DNA from 2 places in the Vibrio aestuarianus genome. Region 2 is predicted to be linked to the other one. Evidence: riboswitches for the same ligand, from Rfam matches in the RefSeq annotation. Region 2 holds a riboswitch; the other holds the start of a gene.
What was found. A riboswitch is a leader RNA that binds a small molecule or an ion and turns the genes downstream of it on or off. The one in region 2 is predicted to bind lysine.
Positions count from the first base shown of each region.

Region 1: another riboswitch for lysine. It lies ahead of lysC (lysine-sensitive aspartokinase 3); the one in region 2 lies ahead of MCT08_RS09870 (Na+/H+ antiporter NhaC family protein).

Region 1 covers NZ_JAKNYQ010000001.1:3,018,174-3,026,469, reverse strand. The annotation lists gene metH (methionine synthase) at 1-3,096, shown strand, start outside; gene lysC (lysine-sensitive aspartokinase 3) at 3,174-4,526, opposite strand; lysine riboswitch at 4,632-4,807, opposite strand; gene MCT08_RS13755 (pyridoxal-phosphate-dependent aminotransferase family protein) at 4,986-6,107, shown strand; gene MCT08_RS13750 (PglL family O-oligosaccharyltransferase) at 6,162-7,934, opposite strand; gene uvrA (excinuclease ABC subunit UvrA) at 8,005-8,296, opposite strand, start outside.
Region 2 covers NZ_JAKNYQ010000001.1:2,138,407-2,146,702, forward strand. The annotation lists gene hisB (bifunctional histidinol-phosphatase/imidazoleglycerol-phosphate dehydratase HisB) at 1-27, opposite strand, end outside; gene hisC (histidinol-phosphate transaminase) at 144-1,184, opposite strand; gene hisD (histidinol dehydrogenase) at 1,187-2,482, opposite strand; gene hisG (ATP phosphoribosyltransferase) at 2,488-3,384, opposite strand; His leader region at 3,441-3,577, opposite strand; gene MCT08_RS09870 (Na+/H+ antiporter NhaC family protein) at 3,767-5,362, opposite strand; lysine riboswitch at 5,479-5,662, opposite strand; gene MCT08_RS09875 (H-NS histone family protein) at 6,081-6,494, shown strand; gene MCT08_RS09880 (inosine/guanosine kinase) at 6,551-7,855, opposite strand; gene MCT08_RS09885 (hypothetical protein) at 7,958-8,227, opposite strand.

The DNA of each region.
Region 1 (8,296 bases), 880 kb from region 2:
TTCGCCGTCGATACGGTTTTTGAAGAGCTCGGTTATAAGTTGCCTGTGATGATTTCAGGGACGATAACGGATGCCTCAGGTCGTACCCTTTCAGGGCAGACAACAGAAGCGTTCTACAATGCACTTCGCCACGTGGAGCCGATCTCTTTTGGTTTAAACTGCGCTCTAGGTCCCGATGAACTACGCCAATATGTTGAAGAGTTGTCACGTATTTCTGAATGCTACGTTTCAGCGCACCCTAATGCCGGTTTACCAAATGCATTTGGTGAGTATGATCTGGAAGCGAAAGAGATGGCAGAGCATATTGCTGAGTGGGCGCAAGCTGGGTTTCTAAATTTAGTTGGTGGCTGCTGTGGTACAACGCCAGAACATATTCGACAAATGGCACAAGCAGTTGAAGGAGTGAAGCCTCGCTCTTTGCCTGAATTGCCAAAGTCGTGTCGTTTGTCTGGTTTGGAGCCGTTAACCATCGCGAAAGATACATTATTTGTTAATGTTGGCGAGCGAACAAACGTTACGGGTTCCGCACGTTTCAAACGATTAATCAAAGAAGAGCTATATGATGAAGCGCTACACGTAGCGCGTGAGCAAGTCGAAAATGGTGCTCAAATCATCGATATCAACATGGATGAAGGGATGCTTGATGCTGAGGCGTGCATGGTGCGTTTCCTTAATCTATGTGCTTCTGAGCCTGAAATATCAAAAGTGCCTATCATGGTTGACTCTTCTAAGTGGGAAGTCATTGAGGCCGGTCTTAAATGTATCCAAGGTAAAGGCATCGTTAACTCGATCTCTTTGAAAGAAGGTAAAGAAAAATTCGTTGAACAAGCGAAGCTGATCCGTCGCTATGGTGCGGCGGTTATTGTGATGGCTTTCGATGAAGTGGGCCAAGCTGATACACGTCAACGGAAAATCGAAATTTGTACCAATGCTTATCGTATTTTAGTCGATGAGGTTGGTTTCCCCGCAGAAGATATCATCTTCGATCCAAATATTTTTGCTGTTGCTACGGGAATTGACGAGCATAACAACTACGCCGTTGACTTTATCGAAGCGGTTGCAGACATCAAACGCGATTTACCTTACGCCATGATCTCCGGTGGAGTCTCCAACGTTTCGTTTTCTTTCCGCGGTAACAACTATGTTCGTGAAGCAATTCACGCGGTATTCCTTTACCACTGTTTTAAAAATGGTATGGATATGGGGATCGTCAACGCTGGTCAATTGGAGATCTACGACAACGTTCCAGAAAAACTGCGGGATGCCGTAGAGGATGTAATTCTAAATCGCCGCGACGACAGTACCGAACGTTTATTAGATATTGCGGCTGAATATGCAGATAAAGGCGTAGGAAAAGAAGAAGATGCTAGTGCACTTGAGTGGAGAACATGGTCGGTTGAAAAGCGCTTAGAGCATGCGTTAGTTAAAGGCATTACAGAATTTATCGTTGAAGATACTGAAGAAGCCCGTCTTAATGCGAGCAAACCATTAGAGGTAATTGAAGGCCCATTAATGGATGGCATGAACGTAGTTGGTGACCTATTTGGTGAGGGTAAAATGTTCTTACCTCAAGTTGTTAAGTCAGCGCGAGTTATGAAGCAGGCGGTTGCCCACTTAGAGCCTTACATCAATGCATTGAAACAAGCAGGTTCAACCAACGGTAAAATTCTACTCGCAACCGTAAAAGGTGATGTGCATGACATCGGTAAGAATATTGTTGGTGTGGTATTGCAATGTAATAACTACGAAATTATTGACCTTGGGGTGATGGTGCCGTGCGAGAAAATACTCAAAGTAGCCAAAGAAGAGAACGTTGATATTATTGGTTTATCTGGCCTTATTACACCGTCATTGGATGAAATGGTCCATGTCGCGAAAGAAATGGAACGTCAGGGTTTTGATTTACCACTTTTGATTGGTGGTGCAACCACATCGAAAGCGCATACTGCCGTGAAGATAGAACAAAATTACCAACATCCGGTGGTATATGTAAACAATGCTTCACGTGCAGTTGGGGTCTGTTCGGCGCTACTGTCTGAGACACAAAAGCCAGCTTTTGTTGAAAAGCTTCAGGCTGATTATGACGTTGTGCGTGACCAACACGCTCGTAAGCGTCCGCGTACTAAACCTGTCACCTTAGAGATGGCTCGCGCTAACAAAGTCGCGATTAATTGGGATAGCTATACACCACCAGTGCCACTTAAACCTGGTGTACATGTGTTTAATGATTTTGATGTTTCGACGTTACGGCAGTATATCGATTGGACTCCGTTCTTTATGACATGGTCGTTGATGGGTAAGTACCCGGCAATTTTTGATCATGAAGAGGTGGGTGAAGAAGCTCTGCGTTTGTTTAAGGATGCCAACGAGTTACTTGATCGTGTCGAGCGAGAAGGTTTACTCGAAGCTCGTGGCATGTGCGCCTTATTTCCTGCGGCCAGTATTGGCGATGATATCGAAGTTTACAGTGATGAGTCCCGTACTGAGGTTGCTCATGTTTTGCATAATTTGCGTCAACAAACGGAGAAGCCGAAAGGATTTAACTACTGCCTATCTGATTACATAGCACCTAAAGAATCAGGCAAGAAAGATTGGATCGGTGCGTTTGCGGTTACTGGTGGTATCGGTGAGCGTGAGTTGGCCGATCAATACAAAGCAAATGGTGATGATTACAACGCGATTATGATCCAAGCCGTAGCGGATCGTTTAGCGGAAGCTTTTGCTGAGTATTTACACCTGCAAGTTCGTAAAGATATTTGGGGTTATGCCACAGATGAAAACTTATCGAATGACGAATTGATTCGTGAAAAGTATCAAGGTATTCGCCCAGCTCCGGGTTATCCAGCGTGTCCTGAACATACAGAGAAAGGAACTTTATGGGAAATGCTCAATGTTGAGCAAGCGATTGATATGTCGTTAACCACCAGTTATGCCATGTGGCCAGGGGCTTCGGTATCTGGTTGGTATTTCTCGCATCCTGATTCTCGTTATTTTGCCATCGCACAAATACAGCAAGATCAAATGCAAGATTATGCGCAGCGTAAAGGCTGGAGCGAGCAAGAAGCAGAAAAATGGTTAGGGCCTAATTTAGATTAAGGTAAAAAAGAAAGAGGTTGGAATATCCAACCTCTGTTTTTTTGTGGCACTCAAATTATTGAGCAAAGCACTTTAGGTTATTGCTCAAACAGCTCTTGGTGCAGTTTTTGAATAGCGGCTTTTGATACCGATTCATGCAGCAAGAAACATAAGTTATGCGGACTTGCACCGTAGCAAATCATACGCATGTTGAAGTCTTCTAACGTGCTAAATACCTGCTTGGCGTAACCTTTGGTATTACTCATGTTATTGCCTATCAGTGCGATTAAACTTAAGTTATGTTCAACATCGACAGTGCATAATTCTTCCAATTCTTGACGAACAGCTTGTGGTAATTCTGGTGAACCCCCGGAAGTATCGGTTTTGTCTAATGTTAAGGAGACGCTGATTTCAGAAGTGGTAATCAGATCCACTGAAATTTTGTGTTTGGCTAAAATCTCGAACACTTTCGACAAAAAGCCATAAGCATGGAACATGCTAGCGCTACGCAGTGTGACCATGGTTTGGTTGCCGCGTAAGGTCAAGGCTCTAAAAAGTGGCGAGCTTTCGACACGTTTGCGAATCCAAGTTCCACCTTTTTCTGGCTCTTTCGATGAACCTACAAATACAGGAATGTCATGTCGTAATGCCGGTAACAATGTTGAGGGGTGGAGAATTTTGGCACCGAAATTCGCCATTTCAGACGCTTCACTAAAACTGATTTCAGCAATCGGTGCAGCATTAGGCGCAATGCGAGGGTCGGTAGTATAAATGCCAGGTACATCGGTCCAAATTTCTAAACCTGACGCTTGGACTGCTTCTGCAATTAAAGCGGCTGAATAATCACTACCACCACGGCCAAGAGTGGTCGTGTTTCCTTGTTCATCAGAACCAATGAAGCCTTGCGTTACCACTACGTGCTGTTGACATAATGGCGTTAATTTTTGTTTAGCAAGTAATGCTATTTGCTCTAACTGAGGCTCAGCACGACCGTAATGATCATCGGTGCGCAAGATCTCGCGGATATCAAAACGCACCGCTTCCATACCTCGTTCACGCATCAATTGGGTAAGAATAAAGGTCGACATTAATTCGCCGCACGCAACGAGATGGTCAGTCAATTTTTTACTTGATTGAAAAGAGGCAGCTTCTGCAACGCTAGCAACCATATCTAAAATTGAATGTACTTCTTTTTCAACTTGAGCTGGTTGGGCTAGTTGATCGATGATGGCATGATGGATATCGGCTAACTGTTTGATGATCGCCAAACGTTGCTCTGCATCTTGAACCCCACAGGCTAACTCAACTAACAAATTAGTGACACCAGAGCATGCACTGCTAACCACTAATTTTGTATTTGGATTATTTTCGATAACAGCAGCACAACGGCTCATTGCTTCAAAGTTAGCTACACTTGTTCCGCCAAACTTGGCTACATTGAATGTGCTCACAGCATTTCTCCCACGACTTCCTAAAATAAAAATGTGTTGGTGTTCCAACGTCCAATGTTTGAAGAGAAATTTCTAGAGCATATAAAGAGGTGTTTTTGATTGGTTTACCTCAGAAGCTCTTCATCAGCGCGGCTAATGACAGTTGAAGGGATTCAGCCCATTCAACCGACAAACCAAATCCACAACCTTGGTTCATCTCGGCACTGCTCCCCATCAATGCTTTGTTTTGGAGTTGAGGCTCCACAAAACATCTGCCTGGGCAGTGCTCCTCTTCTGCTAGATAGCTCATTCATTGAACGTTTTTGAACTATTAATGTCAATTGCTAATTAAGTTCAAATGTAAAATAAAATTAACCAGATTGTGACACTGGTTTGACCTCTAGACTTCTGTCGAATTGTTGCTAGGTGATTTTTGCTTTACTCTGGTTTTCCACATTTGGCCGCAAGCAAGGAGCAATTATGTCCATTACCAGTTTCAACCCACCACAACGGATCTTGATGGGACCTGGTCCTTCAGATATTTACCCACAAGTATTGCAAGCACTAAGTCGTCCAACCGTTGGTCACTTAGACCCGTTATTTATTCAGATGATGGATGAGCTCAAACAGCTACTTAAATATGCATTTCAAACGCAAAATGAATTCACGATAGCAGTTTCTGCGCCAGGCAGTGCTGGTATGGAAGCGTGTTTCGTCAATTTAATAGAACCCGGTGATAAAGTCATTGTCTGCCGCAATGGTGTGTTTGGTGAGCGAATGCGAGAAAATGTCATTCGTTGCGGCGGGGAAGTCGTGTTGGTTGATGATGAATGGGGGATGCCAGTTTCGGTTGATAAAGTAGAACAAGCGATCAAGGTGAACCCCGATGCAAAAATATTGGCATTTGTGCATGCGGAGACATCAACCGGGGCATTGAGTGATGCACAAGCGTTAGGTCAGTTGGCTAAGCAAAATAACATGTTGAGTATTGTAGATGCGGTAACATCTCTAGGCGGTGTGCCACTTTATGTCGATAAATGGCAGTTAGATGCCGTTTATTCTGGTAGCCAGAAATGTCTATCTTGTCCCCCAGGCTTATCGCCGTTGACTTTTTCCGCTCAAGCGATTGAGAAAATTCAATCACGCACGACACCTGTACAAAGTTGGTTTTTAGACCAAAGCTTGGTGCTCGGCTATTGGAGTGGTGAAGGTAAACGCAGTTATCATCACACCGCACCAGTCAACAGCTTATATGCGCTACACGAAGCGCTGCTAATGCTAAAAAATGAAGGACTAGAGAAAGCTTGGTCTCGTCATCGTGATATGCATGAAAAGTTAAAGCAAGGCTTAGAGAAACTTGGCTTTAACTTTGTGGTGCCAGAGCAAAGTCGGTTGCCGCAACTTAATGCGGTATATATTCCTCAAGGTGTTGATGATGCGAAGGTTCGCTCCCACTTACTCAGTGAATATAATTTGGAAATTGGCGCTGGTTTAGGCGCTCTTGCGGGTAAAGCTTGGCGTATTGGCTTAATGGGCTATGGGGCTCGTAGAGAAAATATAGCCTTGTGTTTGCGGGCGTTAGAAGAGTCTTTAACTGAGTAGAATAAAACCAGTAGAGCAGCCTTAATGGTTACTCTACTGGTCATAGTTAGGCAATTATTCAGTAGCCGTTGCTTGCACACTACTTGAAGCAGCACTAGATGGTCGAATATATTGCACGGTACTAAAATCTATGTCGGGAAATAGAAATTGGGCCTCAGAGCGAATTTGCTCGGCACGACTATCATCGCCAATGCCTTGGTAAGCAATCACCAAATTACTGTAGAAGGTAGGCCGAGGTTGGTGCTTAATGATCTCTAATGACCAATCTATATAAGGCGTTATAAATTCGGGGTCTTGAGTGTATAAACCAATATTGAGATAGGTGCTATACACATCCCAATCAAAGCGATTTCTCCACACTACAGGATTGGTGACCTTCTGTAAGATATCAGGGTTTGGTGGTTGAGATTTTTCAAACTGAGTGAGTACATGGTTAGTGTGCAGTGCACTCACCATGTAAAAACCCGTCAGTACAGGAGCCACTAAACTTATGACCCTCAGTAATGACTTACTCACCGAGCTAAATGGTGCGTATTTATATTTGGCAACACGTTGATCAACCCAAAAAAGCAAGATAATAAAGGTTATCCAATGCACCGCCGAGTGATAAAACGGATATTCCAGTTGGCTGTGTAAGACGATAGGAATAAACAAGGCAAACATTGCGAGCCTTGTTCCTTTCTTGGCTGAATATATCCTCATCATTACGAAGGCAATCGCCAATAATATTCCGATAACGGGCAGTAACCCGCCTTCGACCCCCCACAACAATAATTCATTGTGTGGGTGATCCATGGAATGGAGCCCCGGATGATAACTCGAATTTAGCTGATGTTGTCTTGCGGTATAAAGCAAATACTCCGCTTCAAACTTGCCGTAGCCGTAACCTGTAAATGGCTTTTCAATGATCATGTCGAGCGTTTGAGGAAAGGTGTAACGGCGAGGGCTTTCTAGATCGGCTTTATTGCTAACAAACCCATCGCTTCCCTGAGTATACATTGCAGCAATACCGAGCAAGATACCGATTAATGTTGCAGCACTCCATCCCCAAAAGCGTTTTGGCGTCGAGAATCGAAATAGGTAAGGGAGAACGAACATAATCCCTAATATTGCACCAAGCCAGCCAGTACGAGAGGCTAGTACGACCAATAACGGTGCGGTTAAAAGCGGAGTGAAATATAAAAGGCTTACAGCGCTTAATTGTTGATTGTATTTTTTTGGTTGGCGAGCAAGCAGGTAACCGGAAATCACCAAGCCAGTAGCAAGGAAACTTGCCATGACATTAGGTTGTTGAAAAATGCCGTAAGGCCGATTTACCTCAGTGTTATAACCAAATAGGTTATTTGGTTGCAATAGAAAATACTGATAGAAACCAAACAGAGCTTCAATCAACACGCCTAATACAATAAACCACAGTAATCGCTGTTTATGTTTGTTACTAAAACGGAATTGTTGTAGTAAGACAAAAAGCAATAGCCCGCACCATAGCCCTACCAAGCGGCTGACTGACAGTTCCAGTGACGCATTGGTGTAAAGCAGTGGAATGGTCATAATGATGCAGCTAATCAACAAGCCGATAGTTAATTTGGAATAACGTAGCCGACGGTTAGAAGCTAGTTGATATAAACCCAATGAGAGCGTGATGCTCAGCGTTAACCAAGTCGTTGGGTTAAAAGATAGCGCTAAACCTGAACCACCAGGGTTAGGCATAAAAAAATGCATCGCCAGTAAATAGATGATGCTAATCGAAAATAAAAAAGGTTTATTTAAAGGGATTGCTGGTGCTTGGTTCTCAAGCTGCGTACCGCTTAGATGCAATGTAGCCATAGGTCTCACGTTCCAGTTGAAAAGAAACCAGCCATCGTGAGTGCTGGTTTCTCTACTCTACCGTTTTTTTCTATTTCAACATAGGCTTAAGAAAGCGAGCTGTGTGAGATATGTCGACCTGTGCAACATCTTCTGGAGTCCCTTGGGCAATAATTTGGCCACCACCTTGACCACCTTCTGGCCCTAAATCAATGATCCAGTCTGCGGTTTTCACTACATCTAAATTGTGCTCAATCACCACCACGGTATTACCATGGTCACGTAGGCGGTGCAGGACAATCAACAGTTGTTGGATATCGTGGAAGTGAAGACCTGTTGTTGGTTCATCTAAGATGTACAAGGTTTTACCGGTATCACGTTTA
Region 2 (8,296 bases):
GAAGAGAATTTTTTGCTGCTTGCTCACGGGAATATCCTTTTCTATTGACCTATAACGTTTTATTCATCGTCATAGGCTTATTGTTTATTATTTCTCTGTCGCAACGTGTTTTTATACAAAGTGGCGAAGTTATACCCAATAGGTTATTGGTAATAATTACGAATAAACGCGAGCGTTTTTTCACACTCTTCTCGATTACCCACACTGATTCTGACGCAGTCTTGGATCGGCGAATTTCGCAAGATAATCCCGTGCTCCCAGGCGGCTTTAAATAGCGCATCACCATCTGGGAATTTCACCAGTAAATAGTTGCCCCAGCCTTCATAGACGGTCAAATTAGGCACCATATACAAACCAGCCTGTAGATATGCACGGTTCGCATTGAGATCCAATACTTGGAATTTAGCGCGAGCAAGACCAGCTTCAGACAGTGCCTGAATCGCTATTTCAGCGACAGGAACTGGCACAGGGTAAGGAGCAATCACTTTTTGTAATACGTCGATCAATTCTTTATTGGCTAAGGTAAAACCACAACGCAATCCAGCCAGTGCAAATGCTTTAGATAAGGTGCGCAAAATTGCCAAATTCGGATATTTCGCTAATAAATCAACGGTCGATGCCTCTGGACAAAAATCAATATATGCTTCATCCATCACCACAATGGCGCGATCTTTTGTCATCTCCAATAGCGAAATGATGTCGTTACGCTCAACCAAATTACCAGTTGGGTTATTTGGACTACAAACAAAAACGAGCTTCACATTATCCAAATTGGCAGTAATCGCATCCAAGTCAAGCTGCCACTCGTCTGTCAAAGGGACAACTTTACGCTCGACGCCAATGGTCTCTGCGCTAATCGCATACATACCGTAAGTCGGTGGACAGTATAAAATCGCGTCTTCGTTAGGTTCACAAAAAGCGCGGATCAACAGCTCGATACCTTCATCAGCACCACGTGAAGTGAGTACTTGTTCAGGTTTTACTCCCGCATAAGCCGCATAAGCGTCAATCATTGCTTTAGGTTGGCAATCGCTATAACGATTCAAGCGTGCGAAGTCTGTTTTGTATTCATTATTGAATGGAGATTCATTAGCGTTAAGCCAAACATCTCCTGTGCCACCAATACGGCGAGCTGACAGGTAAGGTTTTAATGCCTGAATCTGTTTACGAGCCAGTTTTTCCATGATCATTTCACCTTCTGCAATTTTTCGACTCGAATGGTTACCGCACGTTTATGGGCATCCAAACCTTCAGCTTCAGCCATCGTTACAACCGTTGGTGCAAGCAGTTGAAGCCCATCAGCGCTAAGTTCTTGCACTGTCATTCGCTTACTAAAGTCGGCCAGACCAAGGCTAGAATAAGTGCGTGTATAGCCGTAGGTTGGCAGCACATGGTTTGTACCTGAGGCGTAATCACCTGCCGATTCTGGCGACCAATCACCTAAGAAAATTGAGCCAGCATTATCAAGTAATGGCAACAACTCACGCGGGTTACGCGTTTGAACAATTAAGTGCTCAGGACCGTAATAGTTAGAGATAGAAACCGCTTGAGTTAATGATTCGGCAATTATGATCAAACTTGAAGCAAGCGCCTTTTCTGCGATAGCAGCACGTGACAGCTCTTTTAGCTGCTTTTGTACCGCATCGGTGACTTGGTCTGCGATTACTGGCGATGGTGTTACCAGTACCACTTGAGAGTCGGGACCATGCTCGGCTTGGCTAAGTAAGTCTGCGGCAATAAAATCGGCATCGGCCGTTTCATCAGCAATCACAAGCACTTCTGAAGGACCCGCTGGCATATCAATGGCTGCACCACGAAAATCATTACTCACTTGGCGCTTTGCTTCTGTCACGTAGGCATTACCGGGGCCGAATATTTTGTCTACTTTAGAGACCGACTCTGTTCCATAGGCCATTGCTGCAATCGCTTGACCGCCACCAACGTTATACACTTCATCAATATTGCATAACTTAGCAACATAGAGGATCTCATCCGCAATCGGTGGCGGTGAACAAAGCACGACTTTTCGACAACCTGCGATTTGAGCAGGAACACCCAGCATCAAAACCGTAGAAGGAAGTGGTGCGCTGCCACCTGGAATGTATAATCCGACAGTATTGATAGGACGCGTTACTTGCTCGCAGACAACACCGGGTTGCGTTTCGACTTTGATGGGCTGTGGGCGCTGCGCTTTGTGAAACTTAGCAATATTGGCATAAGCCTGCTCTAATGCTTGCTTCATTTTGTCAGACAAGCGCTCTGAAGCCGCGTCTATCTCTTCGCTCGACACTCGAATTGAGCTCGGTTTTACACGGTCAAACTTCTCTGTTAGCTCCAATAATGCCGCATCACCGTCGGCTTTCACTTTAGCGATCACCTCATTCACTGCAGCGGTAATGTTTACACCTTCGGCAATGGCTGGACGCTCCAAAATCGAATCTTGTTGAGTTTCACTCAATGATTGCCAAACAACTGTTCTCATCGTGGTTACTCCATCATCTTATCGATAGGTAGCACTAGAATGGAGCTTGCACCTAGCGCTTTAAGACGCTCCATCGTTTCCCAAAATAAATTCTCAGTGCTCACGACATGAACTGCCACGCGGTTTTTCTCTGCAGACAGAGGAAGAACCGTCGGGTCCTCAGCGCCAGGAAGAAGATCTTTGATTGCTTCTAATTGATCAACAGGAGCATGTAGCATGATGTATTTCGATTCTTTGGCTTGAATCACGCCTTGCATACGCGTCAGTAAACGTGCGATCAGTGCTTGTTTGTCTTCCGTGAATTCACCTTGACGTTGAATAAGTGTCGCTTTGGATTGGAAAATTACCTCGGCTTCTTTAAGACCATTAGCTTCTAATGTTGCACCCGTTGAAACCAAGTCTGCAATCGCGTCAGCCAAGCCAGCACGAGGAGCGACTTCAACTGAGCCTGTTAGCACACAGGTACTGAAATCAATGCCCTGCTTGTCCATATAGGCTTTCAGAAGCTGCGGGTAAGTCGTGGCAATGCGTTTGCCGGCTAAATCTTGAGGACAGTTATATTGCTCATCTTTGTTAATCGCAATAGATAAACGACAACCACCAAAATCAAGGCGACGTAGTGGTACAAATTCGCTTGGCTTGTTTTGTGATAGACGCTCTAAACGAACCTCTTCTAATTCGTTTTCACCGATAAAACCCAGATCAACGACACCGTCCATTACCAATCCTGGAATATCGTCATCACGTACAAGTAACAAATCAATTGGCATATTCATTGAGTGAACCACTAAACGCTCACCCATGATGTTAAATTTCACACCACATTTTTTCAGTAAGTCTTGGCACTCTTTACTCAAGCGACCTTTTTTCTGGATTGCGATTCTTAAGCGTTGTGTTTGCATGACGATTTCCCTATGTACAATTTATTGAATTTATTTGAATTTTAATTAAGCCGAAAATGAAAAAACCCTCGGGAGATTTGTGGTCTCCCGAGGGTTTTAATCTAAATGCTTTGACTTAACCACCGAGAGTTTCCTGCCTCCCGGGTATGCGTACACCTCCCCGAAAGATTATTTAGGGTGATGATGGTGATGAATGTTCATTACAAAATTACGCATACTTATGAGCCCTTGATTGGCTTACTGTCTTGCATCCACACTAACTAAGCCAGTCTGTTTTTTCAACCAAAAATTTAGTTTTTTTTCATCTTTCGTAAAAATACTAGTTAACACATTAAAAAAGGGAAGTTTTACCTTCCCCTTTATTAATTTTTCATATTAAAAACTATGCATTTTCATAATTCGTAATTTTTGAACGAGATAAAGATGCAAGCACTAAACATACAACCACAAAGGCAACCGAAGCGGCACTAAAGGAGATCAGTACCGACGCCGTCATACCTAACACGACAAAACCGACACAAGAAACCAAGGCGGTTGCTAAAGCGTAAGGAAGCTGTGTGGATACATGGTCAATATGATTACAACGAGCACCTGTGGATGACAAAATTGTGGTGTCAGAAATCGGTGAGCAGTGGTCACCAAACACAGAACCCGCAAGTACAGCACTTAGCATAGGTAGCATAAGCGCAATGTCTGTAGCTCCCGCCATGTCACCCGCTATCGGTAACATAATACCAAACGTACCCCAAGAGGTACCTGTAGAGAATGCCATCAGACCTGAAAGCAAAAACAAAATAACAGGCAACCAGTGAGGATTGATGTTGCCTTGAACAAGTGAAGACATGTAAGCGCCAGTCTTCATATCACCAATTACAGAACCGATCGTCCAAGCGAAAACCAAAATTAGAATGGCACCAAACATAGACTTAGCACCAATCCACAATGTTTTCACAACATCAATCATTGGTAACTGTTGCTTAAATACAGTAAAGAGTGCCATTGCCAAGCCGACTAAACCGCCATAAATAAGCGAAGTGCCTACATCTGTATTTTCAAATGCACCAAACAAGTCAAAGGCTTTGCCATCGGCAGCCAATGATTGACCACCTGTGTATAACATCGCTGAAATAGTGGCAATAATAAGAAGTACAATTGGCAAAATAAGGTCAGAAACTTTGCCGTGTTCGCTTTCTTTGATGTCTAGCTCTTCATTTAAATCATGAGCTTGCTGGCTATCATTGTCATCATCAAAGCCACGACCTTGGGAAGCTTCCATTTCGTGTTTGCGCATTTGGCCAACATCCAACTGGAACCAAACCACAGCAAACACCATCAGCAAAGCGAAAATAGCGTAAAAATTCATTGGCACTAGACGGATGTATGCACCCAGCGCTGAATATTCAGTGATACCATGAGAAACAAGAATGCCACCAATGATAGTCATGATATAAGCACCCCAACTCGAAGCTGGCATCACAACACACATCGGTGCTGCAGTTGAATCTAGAATATAGGCAAGCTTGGCACGAGAAACATAAAAACGGTCAGTAACAGGGCGAGAAATTGAGCCTACTGCCAAGCTATTAAAATAGTCGTCAACGAAAATAAACACACCCAAAAATGCAGCAAGCAATTTTGAACCGCGTTTGCTTTTGACTCGTACCTGCGCCCATTCAGCGAAAGCACGGGTACCACCAGACAATGTCAGCAACGCTGTCATCATGCCTAATAAGAGTAAAAATCCGACAATACTCATATTCCAAGTATTGAGACCACCATCTTCCACAAACACACTAGCTACTTTAGTTACAACGTAGCTGCTACCATCGACTACCGAGTAATTGGTGAGTAGTAACGCGCCTAGCAAAATGCCGACACCAAGCGACACCAGAACACGGCGGGTAATAACGGCTAAACTCAACGCCACTAATGGCGGTAATAGCGATAAGGGAGATGATGCAAAATCGATTAAATTCATGATCTTCAAAAACCAGTAAGTAAATGGTCAGAGATCTACTGCAGACAAATTACGAGAAATCATTTCAACGCAATTAATGTTGAACTAAGCGAAAGGGAAGCGAACACTTCACCCAACCCTACAGTAGCGCTCCATAGTTTAACAAAATAATAGACTATGGCAGTGTTGTTCCTATTCGAATACAACCCCAGCGAGTAGTTTTAATATACACACTCACTTCGGCGACAAAACCTTTCACTTCTGCTCATTGGTATCACCCCAGCAAAAGTTACTAATTCCTATCGCGCCTCTACGTCAAAGAAAGTACAAAAAACCATTGTTAAGTCATTTTAACAACGATTCATTCCTTACTTCGCTTTAGGTGGTTGTCATTGTACTTAACAACAAACTCATTGCAACAGATGATCCAGTTTAAATTGGATCATTTCAGATCACACTGATAAGCAAGTGTTGATACTATTTTCATAAGTCGATGCAAGGTATATCACGAAGATATAATAAGAAAACAAATTTATCAGCGACTGAAAATAACATTGATAATCTTGTAATACCTGCTACTTAAGTATGAAACTGAAGAATCATTGGCTAGTTTCATATTTTTTGTAAAAAACAATTTCCAATAAGTTTTTTTATTAATATTCTGAACTTAATATTGTAAGAAAAATTTCCTCAGTTTATTATTACCTTGTCGACTAAATTAAATCTTATAGGAATAGTCATGTCTGAATTAACAAAAACTCTACTAAATATCCGTAGCCTACGCGCTTTCTCTCGTGAACTAACTCTTGAGCAACTTGAAGAAGCTCTAGATAAATTAACGATTGTTGTACAAGAGCGTAGAGAATCAGAAGAGGAAGAACGTTCAGCTCGCGCTGAACAAGAAGCCAAACTTGCAGCTATTGCAGAACAAATTGCAAAAGATGGTATTGATGTTAGCGCATTAATTTCAGCACTTTCTGGTGAAACAAAAGGCAAAGTAAAAGCTCAAGGTAAACGCGCACCTCGCCCTGCAAAATATAAATATGTCGATAATAACGGCAATGAAAAAACGTGGACTGGTCAAGGCCGTACACCTTCTGCAATTCAAGAGCAACTTGATGCAGGTAAGTCTCTAGAAGAATTTGAGATTTAATTATCAATTAAATAAAAAGGCTCCCTATCGGAGCCTTTTTATTATCTGTAAGAACATTAGCGTTCCCAATATGCTTCTTCTAAACTGTCTTCGCGTTCAGGCAAACCACGAGATAAACGTGGAGAATGTTGCACTAACACTTCATAGCTCGCACGATTAGAATATTTACAGACTTGAGAAAATGATGAATAGGTTAAAAAGTCGTTCTGGTGCTTACTTGAATTAGGTACATTCTCTTTGTGATATTTATTGGCGGCCATATCATGCAATAAGGCCGATAAAGCCGCATCACCGGCACCATTCGTGTTTTTAATTTTTTCAGGTCCACCCATATAAGGTGCAATATGAGAATAAATACGGATTGGGTTTTCACAGCTTATTTTTGATGCTGGGCGGCTAAACTCGTAACGGTTAAATTCAGGAATCGAACCTGGCAATAGCGGCAATGACGTCTCTCGTTTTGCTGAATCTTCGGTATAACCGGCCATAAACAGTCCAACAGGACCTGCGGTACACAATACTAAATCAACCCAATCTAACGCTTTATTCGATGCAGCAAGCGGATCACTTTCACCGGTTAAAGCCTCTGCTTCATCTTCGTTCATAGCAACGACAGTGACATTATCACGCAAAAATTCTTGCCAATATTGAGGGTCGTCTTGAATAACAAATTTTGTCCCTAGTGTTAATACCACTGGTACATCGTATTTTTTGGCGTACTCAATCGCCTTCATTGTTGCATCAGGCATCGGATCGCCCTTTTTACAACGCACAAGATACGCCGTGATAACTAATGCCGAAGCACTACGAAATATTTTTTCAGGCACATTATCCGGGGTAAGTTGATTCATCTGCCCTTCGCTAATGGCAAAAGTACGCTCTCCATCTTCAGTAATTAGCGCAAAACAACGACCAATAGCGCCATCCACACCTTGTAAATAATTCAAATCCATACGACTTGATGTATTACATAGATAACGGTATCCATAACTGCCTATTTTTATATCCTGGCTCATGACCCCTAATAAGGTAGATCGATCATCGGCCAACACCGAATAATTGTGTAATGTATTACCTATAGTGCCACCGGCATACTCATTCGTAATTAAGTTATTTTCTTTTAGCTCGACATAAAGCGCTTCGGCTTTTTGATCATCAATAACTAATGAGTGCCCTTTACTAAGCCCATATTTATCAATTAGGTCTGTTGTTACTTTCGCTTCTATATCGACCAAGGTTTGGTCAATACCAATAATATGTGTACGCGACATCTTCTTATTTTCTTGTGATTGAATGACAAGAGGATCGCGAGCGTGAACAGGAAAGTAATGCTTGGATTTGCGTTGACCAGGAAATTTCATAACGTAAGTCTGAGTAAAGGGGTGAAGGATGCGCGATTCTACCGCGCACCCAATTGCGCGGCAACTAAGTCGGTTATAGCAAACGTTTGCTGATGGTTATTTTTATTCACCTTCCATGAAGCTGAGATCTGGTAGCATATCCAAATGCTCAGAATAACGTTTTAAATTGAATTCACCTTCATTTTTCATCACATCGAAAACTTCAATCGCTAGCGCACACGCCATTGATGCCACCGCATCTTCTCGGCTACTCCCTGTCATCATCAGACGCATTAATGTCTCTTTTACTTTGATTGGATTTCCTTCTGCGAGTTGATTTTCAACCGTTTCAATCAGAATCGCGTCATCCATTATTTGGTTTTCATCTTGCATGTTGCTGCCTTATATAAATCTAACTAATAGGTTGAAATTATTGGCAAACCATATGTGCCATTTCAAGTG